Regions from separate parts of the Planococcus sp. MB-3u-03 genome, predicted to be linked through region 1. Evidence: predicted binding sites of a transcription regulator. Region 1 holds the regulator's gene; the other holds the start of a gene.
What was found. Region 1 encodes Rex, which represses fermentation and respiration genes when NADH is low (regulators of the CRP and FNR family bind a similar motif). Its sites were predicted from a motif close to TTGTGAAATATTTCACAA; they were not measured.
Positions count from the first base shown of each region.

Region 2: a site for Rex is predicted at 1,244-1,261, ahead of CW734_RS14260 (AtpZ/AtpI family protein). Genes of this name have one in related genera too.

Region 1 covers NZ_CP025135.1:530,672-538,783, forward strand. The annotation lists gene tsaD (tRNA (adenosine(37)-N6)-threonylcarbamoyltransferase complex transferase subunit TsaD) at 1-208, shown strand, start outside; gene CW734_RS04010 (ABC-F family ATP-binding cassette domain-containing protein) at 573-2,516, opposite strand; gene CW734_RS04015 (redox-sensing transcriptional repressor Rex) at 2,647-3,279, shown strand; gene CW734_RS04020 (twin-arginine translocase TatA/TatE family subunit) at 3,370-3,582, shown strand; gene tatC (twin-arginine translocase subunit TatC) at 3,603-4,376, shown strand; gene CW734_RS04030 (CPBP family intramembrane glutamic endopeptidase) at 4,829-5,599, opposite strand; gene groES (co-chaperone GroES) at 5,796-6,080, shown strand; gene groL (chaperonin GroEL) at 6,118-7,749, shown strand; gene CW734_RS04045 (SDR family NAD(P)-dependent oxidoreductase) at 7,842-8,112, opposite strand, start outside.
Region 2 covers NZ_CP025135.1:2,594,363-2,602,474, forward strand. The annotation lists gene atpB (F0F1 ATP synthase subunit A) at 1-463, opposite strand, end outside; gene CW734_RS14255 (ATP synthase subunit I) at 492-863, opposite strand; gene CW734_RS14260 (AtpZ/AtpI family protein) at 867-1,088, opposite strand; gene wecB (non-hydrolyzing UDP-N-acetylglucosamine 2-epimerase) at 1,475-2,593, opposite strand; gene upp (uracil phosphoribosyltransferase) at 2,613-3,242, opposite strand; gene CW734_RS14275 (GGDEF domain-containing protein) at 3,378-5,552, opposite strand; gene glyA (serine hydroxymethyltransferase) at 5,652-6,887, opposite strand; gene CW734_RS14285 (TIGR01440 family protein) at 6,874-7,458, opposite strand; gene rpiB (ribose 5-phosphate isomerase B) at 7,471-7,908, opposite strand; gene CW734_RS14295 (low molecular weight protein arginine phosphatase) at 8,106-8,112, opposite strand, start outside.

The DNA.
Region 1 (8,112 bases):
CGGTGTAGCAGCCAATAAAGGGCTCCGCAAATCGCTGACTGAGACTTTTGAAAAAGAGAGTATCCCCTTCTTTATTCCACCGCTGCCGCTTTGTACAGATAATGCAGCGATGATTGCCGCAGCTGGAACGGTTATGTACGAAAAAGGATTAACAGGAGATATGGCCATGAATGGGCGCCCGGGCATGCCACTGAGTTCATGGATTTAAATAAAAGCATTGCCGCAATTTATTGAGAATTGCGGTAATGCTTCTTTTTTTATGAATAATATCCAAATCTTACAAGGACATAGAAATGTATTTTCTGTCAATAGAGAACATTTGTACTTATGCACAATTTGTGAATAAGCTGTTAACAACCTATCGATAAATAGTGGATTTCCTATATATTGTGGAGGGTAAGGTGGGAAACTATGTGGATAAAAGAAAAGAAGACTGTGGATAATGTTTATAACTCTGTTGATAGTTGATTTTACAACTCTTCTATTGTGTACAAATCTGTGGAAATATTTATTTTGATAAATGGTATTGACCTATATGTAGGGAAAAGAAAAACCGCATACCCAGTATGCGGTTAGGAATTCATTTCTTCAAGTTGTTCTTGCAGTTCGAGCCATTCGGCCATGTTTTCTTCGTGTGATTGCTTGAGCTTTTCAAGACGCGATTGCAAAGGCATGACGCGTTCGTGATCTTGGAAAATATCCGGCTCGCATAGTTGTTCTTCAATCGCGGCGATTTCTTCATCAAGTGCTTCCATGGCCTGTTCGATTTCAGTGTTTCTCCTGACTAACTGGCGTTCGAGTTTTTTGGCTTCTTTGTCGATTTGCGAAGTGGAGGCGGAGGTTTGAGTCTCCGGCTGTTTCGCTTTTGCTTCGAGTGCATCGAGTGCCGCAAGTTCTTCGGTTTCAAGCTTTTTCTCCACATAATAATCGTAATCGCCCAAGTACTCGGTGGTGCCGTCACGGGACAGTTCCACCACTTTAGTAGCGATCCGGTTCATGAAATAGCGGTCGTGGGAAACGAATAATAATGTGCCAGGATAGTCGATCAAGGCGTTTTCCAATACTTCTTTGCTGTCGAGGTCCAAATGGTTAGTCGGCTCATCGAGCAGCAAGACATTGGCTTTTTGCATCATGAGCTTGGCGAGTGCCACACGGGCTTTTTCGCCGCCTGATAAAGTTGATACCGGCTTCAGGACATCGTCGCCTGTAAACAGGAAACGGCCGAGGATGCCGCGTATGTCTTTTTCATTCACTTGAGGGTAGTCGTCCCATAATTCGTTGAGCACGAGCTTATTGCCTTTTAAATTGGCCTGTTCCTGATCGTAATAGCCGAATTGGATGCCGGTGCCGTAATGGATGTCACCGGCGAGCGCCGGCAATTCTTTAATGATGGTTTTGAGCAGCGTCGATTTGCCGACACCGTTCGGCCCGACAAGTGCGAGGCTGTCGGTGCGGTAAAGTTTCAGCGAGATGTTATTCGACACCGGCTGGTCGCCATAGCCTACTGCCAGCGATTGGACGTTCAAGACGTCATTGCCGCTTTGCTTTTGGATATCGAAGCCGAAACGTGCTGATTTTTCGTCGCCTTCCGGAGCTTCCATCCAGTCGGTCTTCTCGAGCACCCGGCGTCTGCTTTGTGCCATCTTAGTCGTTGAGGCACGGACCAGGTTGCGAGCGACATAGTCTTCAAGCTTGGCTTTCTCGCTTTGTTCTTTCTCATAATGTTTGCGGTCGAGTTCATATTGCTTCGCTTTTTCGCTCAAATAGCGGCTGTAGTTGCCGGTGTATTTGCGGACCTTTTTGCGCGACACTTCGTAGACGAGCGTGACGACTTGGTCGAGGAAATAGCGGTCATGGGAGACGATAAGCAATGCGCCAGGGTAATTCTTCAAGTAGTTTTCGAGCCAGCTTAGCGTTTCGATGTCCAAATGGTTGGTCGGCTCATCGAGGATCAATAGCTGCGGCTTTGCGAGCAGAAGCTTCGCCAGCATGAGGCGTGTTTTCTGGCCGCCTGACAGGGAAGTTATTTTCTTTTCATAGTCTTCCGGATAGAACTTCATGCCGTGCAGGACAGCGCGCGTATCGGCTTCGAACTGAAAACCCCCGGCATCTTTAAAATGGGTCTGGAGGAGGTCATATTCTTGCATGACTTTGGCGTTGCGCTCTGCGTCGTTGTAAACATCCGGGTCGGCCATCGCGGCTTCAAGCTGGCGCAGCTTGGTTTCCTGGTCACGGAAATGGGCGAAAATTTTCATCATTTCCTGCCATACGGTGGCGTCTGAATTCAAGTCGGTTTGCTGTTCCAAATAGCCGATCGTCAAATCTTTCGGCATGATCAAATCGCCGCTGTCGTAAGACATTTCCCCGGCGATGATTTTCAGCAATGTGGATTTTCCGGCACCGTTGCGGCCGACGAGTGCGACCCGGTCACGATGTTGGACTTCGAGTTTGGCGCCGGAGATGATTTCCTCTGCACCGAATGATTTATGGATTTGATTGACTTGCAATACGATCATTGGGGTCACCTCTATTCTTCTTAAGTGTAGCTGATGGGCGAGTGCTTCGCAATTGCGCAAGCCTTTACATATCAAGGCCTGTCATGTAAGATTGATACGATTTGACAACAGTTCAGAAGGAAGCGATCACATGCTTGACGAATCAGCGAAAATCCCGCAAGCAACAACGAAGCGGTTGCCCTTGTACTATAGGTTTCTCCAGAATTTCGCCAACGCCGGGCAGAAACGCATCTCCTCCCAGGAGTTGAGCGAAGCGATGAAAATCGATTCAGCGACCATCCGCCGCGATTTTTCCCATCTTGGCGCACTCGGCAAAAAAGGCTATGGCTATGATGTGCAGGAGCTCTTGGCGTTTTTCCGCAAGACGCTTGACCAGGATGAAGCGACGAATGTCGCCTTGATCGGTGTCGGCAGCCTCGGCAGCGCGTTCTTAAAATACAATTTCCACCGTAACCATAACACGAAAATCATCCTCGCCTTCGATACGAATAGCCCCCATGAAGGGAAGCAGATCAGCGGCATCGATACGTACCATCCGGATTTGATTGAAGAGAAGATTAAGCAGTATGGCGTTGAAGTGGTCATTTTGACGGTGCCGTCGCGATCGGCCCAGGAAGTAACCGACCGGCTCGCCCAGACAGACATTAAAGGCATTCTCAATTTTACGCCGGTACGCATTTCCGTGCCGGAACATATCCGCGTCCAGACGATCGATTTATCGGTCGAACTGCAAACTCTGATCTACCAGATCAAGCATGATTAACATAAAACCTTCACATTTGAACGGCCTTTGGAAATAGCCAACGGGCCGTGTTTCATGTACACTAGAAGCATACTACAGGAGGTGTCTGATATGGCTCCAGGTCCACTAAGTTTAATCATCATCGGGATTGTCGCGTTGCTGATTTTCGGTCCGAAAAAGTTGCCTGAACTAGGCAAAGCATTCGGTTCTTCCCTGCGCGAATTCAAAAACGCCACAAAAGGGTTGGCAGATGACGACGAAGATGACAAGAAAGTCGAAGCAGCAAAGAAAAATGATCTAGACAAGAAAGACGAGCACAAGTAACACGATAGGATGTTTGTCCGATGAACCAACAAAATGAAATGACGGTAGTTGAACATATAGGTGAACTCAGAAAACGGCTGGCCTTGATAGTCGTTTTCTTTCTGTTCGCGCTCATTGCGGGATTCTTTCTCGCCGAGCCGCTGATCCGCTATTTGCAATTCAGCGAAGAGGCACGTAATCTGACGCTGAATGCTTTTAAAATTACCGATCCGATTAAGATATATATGCAGGTCATGATGATCTTAGCATTGATCATCACGTCGCCATTAATCATGTACCAATTTTGGGCGTTCATTAGCCCCGGTCTCTCTGAACGTGAGCGAAAAGTGACGCTTGGGTATATTCCGTTTTCTTTGTCCTTGTTTATCGGCGGGATTGCGTTTTCCTATTTGGTATTGTTCCCGTATGTCATCGGATTCATGCTCAATATTTCGGAGAACCTGGATATCCAGGAGACGATTGGGATTAATGAGTATTTCCAATTCTTGTTCCAAATTACCTTGCCGTTCGGCTTTATCTTTCAACTGCCGGTATTGATGCTGTTCTTGACGCGCCTCGGTATTTTGACGCCGATGATGATGACGAAGTACCGGAAGTATGCGTATTTGGCGCTGGTGACGATCGCCGCGTTCATTACGCCGCCGGATATTATTTCCCATATGATCGTGACATTGCCGCTGATTTTATTGTATGAATTCAGTGTGGTCATTGCGCGCATTGGATATCGCAAGTTCCTGCGTGCAGAACAGCAGCAGGCAATTGCAGAACAGACAGAAGACCTTCCGCCGAAATGATGGCGGGAGGTTTTTTGTTTGGAATGGAACGTATAAAGAGTTTTAGAATGAAAAGTATTGGAAATAGAAGACTGCGCTTCAGGGGCACGCTTTCCGGAGGGCTCGCATTGAGCCGCTTCGTCGCTCCGCAAAACCACGCCTGCTCAACTCTCACGATGTTCGAGCTTCGCAAACGAATCCGCTCAATGCCTTTCGTGTATTCGCTTGCAGGGTCTCAATTGTCTCGCTGATCCTCCCGGAGTCGGCCCCTTTCGCTCCGTCTCTGAGTTGAGATTGAAAAGAAGTCACTTCACTAGAATTTCGAAGCGGGAAATATCATTAAACCAACCTTAAGGAATTTTGTGGCTCGATTATGGATGTGGAACTGTCGCCAATCAAATATTTCAACCCAGCTATGACTTAACAGAGATGGAAAAAACCGCTACTTCAACAAGGAAGTGGCGGTTTTTGGGTTATTGCAGGTTTTCCATTTGTTTGATGAAGGTTTCGATCTTGTCCATATTGAGCTGGATAAGCATGACATAGCCGTTCAGCAGGATGTGCGCGATGATCGGGGTGAGGATGCGCTTGGTCCGCTGATAGAGGGCTGCCAGGATCAGTCCGGTCGTGAAGTAGAGCAGAAGATGCGTGAACTCGAGATGGACGAGCGCGAAGACGAGTGCCGAGATGGCGGTGGCGATCCAGAAGTTCAGCGTCTGGTTCAAGGAGCCGAAGACGACTCGGCGGAAGACCAGTTCTTCGAGTATGGGGCCGAACAGGACGACCGCGATGATCGCGTACGGCACCACTTCAGCGATTCGGACGAGTGTCTGGGTATTGGCGGATCCCGGATCGATGCCGATTGCCATTTCGATCATGGCGGCGATTGATTGCCCGATGATCAACAACAGAAAACCGAGGACGCCCCAGCCGATTGCAGCGGGAAGGCTCGATTTTTTGCCTTTCCAAATATTGAAGAAGTTGCGGTCGCGCAAGATGAGAACCATCGTAACTAAAAAGCCGATGCCCATCGTCAGGAAGATCAGCCATCCGGAAGTGGAAGCGCGGGCGGTGGCATCGTCAAGCCCTTGGTCTCGGAAATAACCGAGTGTCGGGCCGATAAAGAGGATCGGCATGAGCTGAACGGCTACGAAGACGAGCAGGACCAGGAGCGGCGTACGCATGTTTTTGCGCTTATACCCTTTCGCTTTCGAGGGAGAGGCGGTTTTATCGGTTGAGGTCATGTAGTCAAATTCCTTTCTTTTCGCATGCTCCTTTTATTGTAGGGCTTAACGGAAAAAGGCGCAAAGAATTCAAAACGCCATAAGGTTTCTGCTTGCAATTAACTGAAGATTTTATTAAACTTATCTATGGGTTAGCACTCAAGACTAGAGAGTGCTAAATGACTAGAAGCTATTTAATTTGAGGAGGGTGTTTCAATTGTTAAGACCATTAGGAGATCGTGTCATCATTGAGCTCGTCGAAAAGGAAGAAAAGACATCTAGCGGAATCGTCTTGCCAGGATCTGCGCAGGAAAAACCGCAGGAAGGCAAAGTGATTGCGGTAGGGAATGGGCTTATCCGTGAAAATGGACAGCGCACAGAGCTGGACGTAACTGAAGGAGACCGCGTCGTCTTTTCGAAATATGCGGGCACAGAATTGAAATACGAAGGCAAAGAATACTTAATTTTACGTGAAAACGACATCCTTGCGATTGTCGGCTAAATAAGCATAAATTCTATTTAATAGGAGGAACCGAATCATGGCAAAAGAAATTAAGTTCAGTGAAGATGCACGCAGCTTGATGCTGCAAGGTGTAGATAAATTAGCGGACGCAGTCAAAGTAACGCTTGGGCCAAAAGGGCGCAATGTCGTGCTTGAGAAGAAATTCGGCACGCCGCTTATTACAAACGATGGCGTAACGATCGCTAAAGAAATCGAGCTTGAAAACGCGTTTGAAAACATGGGCGCAAAACTCGTGGCGGAAGTTGCTTCCAAAACAAATGATATCGCAGGTGACGGTACGACAACTGCGACAGTTCTAGCACAAGCGATGATCCGCGAAGGCTTGAAGAACGTCACAGCTGGCGCAAACCCTGTCGGCATCCGCCGCGGCATCGAACTTGCTGTGGAAAGCGCAGTTACGGGATTGCAATCTATTTCCCAGCAAATCGAAGGCAAAGAATCGATCGCGCAAGTAGCGGCGATTTCTTCAGGCGACGAGGAAGTCGGTAAATTGATCGCAGAAGCAATGGAGCGCGTCGGCAACGATGGCGTCATCCCATTGGAAGAATCACGCGGCTTCACGACGGAACTTGACGTTGTGGAAGGGATGCAATTCGACCGCGGCTACCAGTCTCCTTACATGGTGACGGATTCCGATAAAATGGAAGCGGTTCTTGAAAACCCGTTCATCCTTGTCACTGACAAGAAAATCGGCAATATCCAGGAAATCCTTCCGGTGCTTGAGCAAGTCGTTCAGCAAAGCAAACCGCTACTCATCATCTCTGAAGATGTTGAAGGCGAAGCGTTGGCAACACTTGTCGTGAACAAATTGCGCGGCACATTCAACGCAGTAGCTGTGAAAGCTCCTGGATTCGGCGATCGCAGAAAAGCGATGCTTGAAGACATTGCTGCACTTACTGGCGCTGAAGTGATCACGGAAGATCTCGGTCTTGACCTGAAATCCACAAATATCGCACAACTTGGACGCGCAGCGAAAGTCGTCGTTTCGAAAGACAACACGACAATCGTTGAAGGCAATGGCGATTCCGAGAAAATCATCGCACGCGTGGCGCAAATCCGTAGCCAATTGGAAGAAACGACTTCTGAATTCGACCGCGAAAAACTGCAGGAGCGCCTCGCGAAACTTGCTGGCGGCGTAGCAGTGATCAAAGTCGGCGCAGCAACTGAAACAGAATTGAAAGAGCGTAAACTGCGCATTGAAGACGCATTGAACGCAACACGCGCAGCGGTTGAAGAAGGCATCGTGGCAGGCGGCGGTACAGCGCTTATCAATGTCTACAACCAAGTGGCGCAAATTGCGACAGAGCAAGAAGGCGACGTCGCGACTGGCATCAACATCGTGCTCCGTGCACTTGAAGAGCCGGTTCGCCAAATCGCAACGAACGCTGGCCTTGAAGGCTCGATCATCGTTCACCGCCTGAAAACGGAAGAAGTCGGAATCGGCTACAACGCAGCAACAGGCGAATGGGTCAACATGCTTGAACAAGGCATCGTAGACCCAACGAAAGTGACGCGTTCTGCACTGCAAAACGCAGCATCTGTTGCGGCTATGTTCCTGACAACTGAGGCTGTAGTGGCTGATATTCCGGAGCCAGCAGGTCAAGGTGGCGGAATGCCTGATATGGGTGGCATGGGAGGAATGATGTAAGCCATCAGCCCATCTAGAAAATCCCCTTTCACGTAATGTGAAAGGGGATTTTTTGATGTTTGAACTATACTCGAACTTAAGGACAGGGAATTCTACTTCCTCGAGGTATACTGAAAAACCGGATCCATCAACTCAAACTCATAGGTCTCACTATTGACCTTGCCAACAATCTGTTCGCTATCATAAAGCTCCAGCATAAACTGTGCCATCTCTTTTGAGGTATGGAACTTCTGCACATTGTCGCTATAGCTGAATTCATCAAGTTCCCGCGCAGTTTTCACGAATTCGGTTTCGGTCATGGATGGCGCGAGTATTTTAACTTTCAATCGAGCTCCGTTATCCTGCAGTTCCTGGGCAAGGCCT
Region 2 (8,112 bases), 1.3 Mb from region 1:
TAAGCGGGAACAAGAACGGCATCGGTTTCAGGAAGTCTGAACTGTAGCCTTTCAAGCCTTTCAGCTTAATACCATAATAATGGCTCAAGATGATGATTGTTGCAGCCAATGTCATTGTCACGACTGGATCCGCTGTTGGTGATTTCCACCAAAGGTCTCCGTTGACGACAACAGCAAATGGGAGCCCGAGCATGTTCGAAACGAAGATGAACATGATCAGCGTAATTCCAAGTACATGGAATCGTCCGCCATCCCGCCAGTCCATATTGCTTTTAATGATTCCTTTGACAAAGTCCATGACCCATTCCATGAAGTTCTGCATGCCTGTCGGCTTCAGCTTCAAGTTACGGGTAGCAAAGAACGCAATAAGGAAAACAATAAGAGCGGCTACAAGCAGCATCATAACGTTCGATAGGTTGAACCAGATTCCGAACACCTCGAGCATTGGAGCGCCATGATCCACGATAAATTCACCTCTCTTTCCACTTTCTTTAATGGTGTTTCATGTGATAAACGATCCGCTCCGCCAAAAGGAGACCGTAAGGGATCATCAACCCGATTACCGCACTGACCAAGTGTATATGCTCAGCGAACAAAATAGCGATCGCCACAACGGCTACACCTGATGCGAACCGTAATGCCGTTCCGAGAGAACGGACTTTCGAGCCTTCTGCCACCGCCCGGTCGAATTTTTCCATTCTCCGGACCAGGATCCACATATTATAAATGCCGAACAGAGATCCGACGATCAAGCCTGCGAACACTTCCGGATAAGGAGTGACTCCCCACCCTAAAACGAACACGGCGAGGATGAAATACATCAGCCTCTTCAATCTTTTATAGATCTCTTGAAGTCCATCCATTTTTTACATGTCTCCTGATTCGAATTTTCGGACGGTCTGAAGCATCGCCCAAACCCCGGCACTAAGACCGACGAGCAGGCAGATGATCAAAAAGAGCGGGGCGGTTCCGAATTGCTCATCAAGCCACATCCCTGTAAAGACTCCGATTAGTACGGACCCGACAAGTTGCGAGAGAATGACGGAATAAATCGCCATTGCTTGTAAGGGACTTTTTTTCGGGTGCATGATAAACCCCTCGAAATTCATAATGATTTGACATTCACGCCCATAAAAAGAGCAGTCGCATCTGGCTTTCAATAGCACATCCATTATGTATGAAAACCCTCTCATGCAGACCCTTTGTAAGCATACAATAGGGGTAAAATCATGTCAATTACATGTAGTGAAAAACTTCACAAGCAAAAACCCGCCGACATATGATTGACAAATTTGTTACAAGAAAAGCGAGAGCGCCTGCCCAGCTCCGTCAGGCATAAGACGGATCAGCAATGCGGCGCTTTTTGCCGCAATGCTGGAACGGCTTATGACCCAAGGAGCTAGGCGCTCGAGCTAGACATCAAGAAAAGCGAAGGTGGCTGAACAAAAACACTCCCTGCTCTCCCCCCTTCTCCTTACAACTCGCCGAAATACTTGTGCAAAGCTTCCACGATCCGCTGTGATGCTTTTCCGTCGCCATATGGGTTCGATGCTTGCGACATCGCTTCATACGCGGAGGCATCCGTCAGCAATTCTTTGCCGAGGCGGTAAATCGTTTCTTCGTCAGTACCGGCGAGTTTCAACGTGCCGGCATCGATGCCTTCCGGACGTTCCGTCGTATCACGCAACACCAAAACTGGCTTACCGAGAGACGGCGCTTCTTCTTGTACCCCGCCCGAATCAGTCAGGATGAAATAAGACTGGGCTGCGAAGTTATGGAAATCCAATACTTCGAGCGGCTCGATCAAGTGGATGCGCGGGTCACGCCCAAGCACTTCGTCTGCCACTTCGCGAACAGCCGGATTCATGTGGACCGGATAGACCACTTGGATGTCCTCATGCTCTTCGGTCAAGCGCTTGATCGCACGGAACATATTGCGCATCGGTTCACCAAGGTTTTCACGGCGGTGGGCGGTCAATAAGATCATGCGGTCACTGCCGATTTTATCGAGCACCGGGTGATGATAATTTTCACGCACTGTCGTCTGCAAAGCATCAATCGCCGTATTGCCCGTAATATAGATTGTTTCTTCTTTTTTATTCTCATCACGTAGATTCTGCGCAGACTTCTCGGTCGGCGCAAAATGGATGTCCGCCATGACACCTGTCAATTGACGGTTCATCTCTTCCGGGAAAGGAGAGTACTTATTGTGGGTCCGGAGCCCAGCTTCTACGTGCCCGATCGAAATTTGATTGTACAAAGCGGCCAAACTTGCCGCGAATGTCGTCGTCGTATCTCCATGGACCAGCACGATATCCGGTTTCGCTTCTTTCATCACATCATCCAAACCTTGCATAGCCCGTACCGTTACATCGCTCAAGGTTTGGCGGTCTTTCATGATGTTCAAATCAAAATCGGGGGTGATGCCGAATGTTTCGAGCACTTGGTCAAGCATTTGGCGATGCTGTGCGGTGACAGTCACAAGAGGTTCGATCGTTTCTGGGTGCTTCTGCAATTCCAACACAAGAGGCGCCATTTTAATCGCTTCCGGACGTGTACCGAAAATCGTCATCACTTTCCATTTTTTCGTCACTTCTGATCAACCCGCTTTCTTATTTTGTTCCGAACAAGCGATCTCCAGCATCGCCGAGGCCAGGCACGATATAGCCTTTTTCGTTGAGCTTCTCATCGAGTGCCGCGATATAGATATCGACATCCGGATGTGCTTTTTGCAAAGCTTCCACACCTTCTGGAGCTGCGATGATGCACATGAACTTGATTTTCGTCGCGCCGCGCTTTTTCAAGGAATTGACTGCTTCAATCGCAGAGCCGCCTGTCGCAAGCATTGGATCGACGACGATCAATTCACGTTCAGAGACGTCTGAAGGCATCTTAAAATAATATTCCACTGGCTGCAAAGTTTCCGGGTCGCGGTACAAGCCGATATGGCCAACCTTCGCCGCCGGAATCAATTTCAAGACACCGTCAACCATTCCAATTCCTGCACGCAAAATCGGTACGATGCCCAATTTTTTCCCGGCTAAAACGTTCGACTTGGCAACTTGCACAGGCGTTTCCACATCGATTTCCTGAAGCGGAAGCTCGCGTGTGATTTCAAAGGCCATCAAAGTTGAAATCTCATCAACCAATTCACGGAATTCTTTTGTTCCAGTCGATTTGTCGCGGATATACGTCAGTTTATGCTGAATCAGCGGATGATCAAAAACGAATACTTTTCCCACAGTGTATCTCTCCTTTTTCATACATTTTCCTAAACAGTATAACAGAAAATGAAAAGGTTTAGAGCGTCACCCCTGCATTAGAATTATTCAGTCAACTTTCATAGGCAAAATAAAAAACCAGGGCCAATGCCCCGGTTAGAGTAGATGTGCTTCATCGATCGGCATCGGCCGGTGGAATAAAAAGCCTTGGGCGATCGTGCAGCCCATCTCAAGCAATTGCGTCCGGTCGTCTTCTGTCTCGACGCCTTCCGCGACTGCCCGCAGCCCTAGATTATCCGCCAATTGGATGATGGTCCGGATGACGGCACGCGTCCCATGCTCCTCCATATTGGACACAAAGGAACGGTCGATCTTGATTTCTTCGACAGGCAGCTTCTGCAGATAGCTGAGGGACGAATAGCCTGTCCCGAAATCATCGATGGAAGTCGCAAAGCCATATTTTTTCAGCTGGTCGAACACCGTACCAGCCGTATCGATATCGACGACCCCAATGCGTTCGGTGATCTCCAGCTGAATCCATTTCGGATCCACGCCGAATTTTTTCGTTTCATCCACCAAATGCGGCACGAAGGAATGATGAAAGAAATGTTCCGCCGAGATATTGATCGCCACTTGGCGCAACTGCAGCCCCTGTTCCTGGCGTTTTTTCAGCCAAGACAAGACTTGCTCGATGACATGCTGCTCAAGCTGGCGGATCTTGCCGTTCTTCTCCGCAGCCGGAATGAAAATGGCAGGCGAAATATCGCCAAGTTCCGGCGACTTCCAGCGAGCCAGTGCCTCGAAGCCGAGTATGTCCCGGCTTTCGAGCGCCACTTTCGGCTGAAGGAAGACACTGATTTCTTTTCGTTTGAGCGCCACCGTCAATGCATTGGCCACGCGCAAGTCGCGCATCATCACTTCATCTTGTTCATTTTCAAAATAGCAGACCGCCTCGCCGATGCGTTCTTTCGCTTTCGATAAAGCACTGTCAGCACAGCGAACCAGCTCTTCCGCGTTCTGCTGGGCAGGCGTGACAATCGCCACGCCGACTTTGACAGTCAAAAACAAATCCATCTCACCGATCGACACCGGTTCCCGCAGGCTGCTTAAAATATCCTCCAGAAATTCAGGCGCGCGCGTTAAAGGAATGGTGCTGTAGAGCGACAGCCGCGAATCGGAAAAGCGTGCGACCAGTTTTTCCCCGGCACCGCCTGCCAGGACAAGACGGCGTCCAAGCTCCCGGCATAAATCATTGCCTGCCCGGTGGCCGTATTGATCGCTGATTTTGATGAATTCGTCTGCCGAGATAAACGCGACAAAACCTTCTTTTCCATCCTTTAGCAGCTCTTTCAGTTCCGTGCGGAAATAATGGCGGTTCGGCAGCCCTGACTCCTCATCGATATAGGCAAGACGCAAAATCTCTTCTTGTTGGCGCGAGAATTTTACTGCCAAGGAAACGATCGAGGCGATTTCTTCCATAAAGACCAGATCTTTGTGCGAAGGCTTATAGACTTCCGGAAAGTAAATCCCGAATGTACCGATGGCTTCTTCCTTGCCATTAAAAATCGGCACGGACCAAATCGCTTTGATCCCGAACCGGTCGAGAACGTCTTGCTGGCCGCTTAGAAGGGAATCCTGTGCTGCATCTTCCACAATGACTGGCTGCTGCCGCAGATAAGCCGCTCCGCAAGGGCTAACATCGGCTGATACTTCTAAACCGCGCATCCCCACAGTGAATTCATCCGGCATCGATTTTGCTGCCCCCACCTGAAAACGTTTCGCCTCGTCCACCAATAGGACCGTACAGCGTGAACCGTCAAGGAAAAACGATTCAGCCGTTTCGCAGATGTTCTGTAAGAGCATACCGAGCATATGTGCCTTTTCAATGCCTTTATACGTCTCTTTCTGCAGGTCAATCAAAGTTTCCGCACGCCGGCGGTCGCTGATATCCCGTTGAAGCATCAGGATATAACGCAATGATTTTTCCGGAAACGCCAAGGGCTGAACCGTGATTTCGTTCCAGAAAGGCGTCCCGTCTTTCCGGTAATTGACGATTTCAAAAATGCCGGGTTGGGCCGATGCCGTCGCTTCGCGTATTTGGCTGCCGGTATTGGCATCGGTTTTCGTCCCGTGGAGGAATTTACCGTTTCTTCCGATAACTTCCTCTTCGCTATAGCCGGTCATTTCAAAAAACGCCTCATTGGCATAGGCGATTGGGTGGTCGGAAATTTCCGGGTTCACGACAACAAAACTCGTGTGGAATTCAATCCCGAGACGGCGCAGCCAATCTATGATCACTTTTCGGTCTTCCTGGATTTCATATTGATGCATACGCGTCCCTCCCAGTTTTTCTCATTATGTATGGTGAAAAAGCCGCCAATGCATGCGGCGGCTTTATTCATTTCAATATTCATCTAAATAATCAACTGCTTATTTATACAAAGGATGGGCAGCTGTCAATTTTGCTGTACGCTCAGCGGCTTCCTTCTTCACAGCTTCGTCTTCCGGATTTTTCAATAGAAGCGCCATGATTGAAGCGATTTCCTTCATTTCTTCTTCTTTGAAACCACGGGATGTGACGGCTGCTGTTCCGAGCCGGATGCCGGATGTGACGAATGGGCTTTCCGGATCGAACGGAATTGTGTTTTTATTAGTCGTGATGCCGACTTCATCCAACACATGTTCCGCTACTTTGCCCGTCAAGTTAAGTGAACGGAGGTCGAGTAGCAATAGATGGTTGTCTGTGCCGCCGGAAACGATGTCGACACCTTTAGCTGTTAGGCTATCAGCCAAGACATTCGCATTTTTGACGACCTGGTCGATATAGTCTTTGAACTCTGGCTTCTGGGCTTCGCCGAAAGCAACGGCTTTTGCCGCAATGACGTGCATCAACGGGCCGCCCTGGATGCCAGGGAAAATGATTTTGTCGATTTTTTTCGCAAATTCTTCTTTGCAAAGAATCAAGCCGCCGCGAGGGCCGCGCAATGTTTTATGGGTAGTGGAAGTAACAAAATGTGCATGAGGCACTGGGTTCGGATGTGCACCGGTTGCGACAAGCCCTGCAATATGCGCCATGTCGACCATTAGGTACGCGCCGACTTCATCAGCGATTTCACGGAATTTCGCGAAATCCAATGTGCGGGAATATGCACTTGCGCCGGCAACGATCATTTTCGGCTTGTGCTCAAGAGCTGCCTGGCGAACTGCTTCGTAATCGAGCAATTGCGTATCTTTATCGACGCCGTACTCGACGAAATTATACTGCATGCCGCTGAAGTTGACTTTGCTGCCGTGCGTCAAATGTCCGCCGTGATTCAAGTTCATGCCAAGAACCGTGTCGCCTTGTTCAAGCATCGCTGTGTAGACAGCCATATTAGCCTGTGAACCAGAGTGAGGCTGGACGTTTGCATGGTCTGCGCCGAAAATTTCTTTCAAGCGGTCACGTGCGATATTTTCCACTACATCTACAAATTCACAACCGCCGTAATAGCGTTTGCCCGGATAGCCTTCTGCGTATTTATTGGTCAACACGGATCCTTGTGCATCCATAACTGCCTGGGATACAAAGTTTTCCGATGCGATCAACTCGATATTCGCTTCTTGGCGTTCTTTTTCCGCGTTCATTGCTTCATATACTGCCTGATCCTGCGCCTTAATCAATTCCATCTGTCTTTCCCTCCCGTGATTGAAGAACCTGGCGATCATAGCTCGCACGGACACCGCCGATCAATTTCGGACGTGTCGTCGCACTTGATACGATCGCTTCCCCTATTAGTTTAACAGAAGTCCGCACCGGAACGGCGACTCTTTTTAAATGCATGCCGATCATCGTCTGCCCGATGTCCACTCCGGCGTGGGCAGCAATTTCCTCGACGACGACAGGGTCACTCATATTCATGAAGGCGTAAGCACTCATCGATCCGCCTGCTTTTGCCACCGGCACTACCGATACCGGCTCCAAGCCATAGCGTTCGGCAGCTGCACGCTCAATGGTCAGCGCGCGGTTAATATGCTCACAGCCTTGAAACGCCAGAAACAATCCGTGTCGTTCTGCAAACGCGCGCAACGGTTCGAACAGGCTTTCTGCAATATCGAGCCCACCGCCTGTGCCGATGCGCTCGCCGGCCACTTCAGAAGTCGAACAACCGACGACGAATAATTGGCCTTCCTTGAATGCAATCTGTTGCTCCAATTCTCTGAGAACTTCTTCAAGCTGCAACTGCCATAAGCTTTGCATGCTTACTCCTCCTTAGTTTTCGAGTGCGCTGATTTTCTGTACACGGTTTTCATGACGGCCGCCTTCAAAATCAGTAGTCAGCCATGTTTTCGCAATTTCTTGCGCAAGCCCTGGTCCGATGACACGTTCGCCCATCGCCAAGATATTCGAATCGTTATGCTCACGCGTCGCTTTCGCGCTGAATACATCATGTACGAGCGCGCAGCGGATGCCTTTTACTTTATTAGCGGAAATCGACATGCCGATTCCTGTCCCGCAAATCAAAATGCCTTTATCGAATTCTCCGCTTGCGACACCTTCCGCTACCGGTTGTGCATAATCCGGATAGTCGACAGAGTCGTCCGTTTGCGGCCCAAAGTCTTTGTATTCAATCCCAAGCTCATTCAATAGATTGACTATCTCTTTGCGCAAATTATTGCCGCCGTGGTCTGATGAAATTGCTATTCTCATGATTAACCCTCTTTTCGTTTTCATTTAGCAGACAGTGCTCAAATCAGCGCCGCCGCTTTTATTTAATTCTAACATTTTTGAACAGTTCCATGTTACTTCCTCACGCCTGCTTTCTGCAACTGAAATCTTCGCGTGCGGCAATCGAAAAAAACTGTCCCGAAGCACATGCAGTTATGCTCTTGGACAGCTCTTTCCAGTTACATG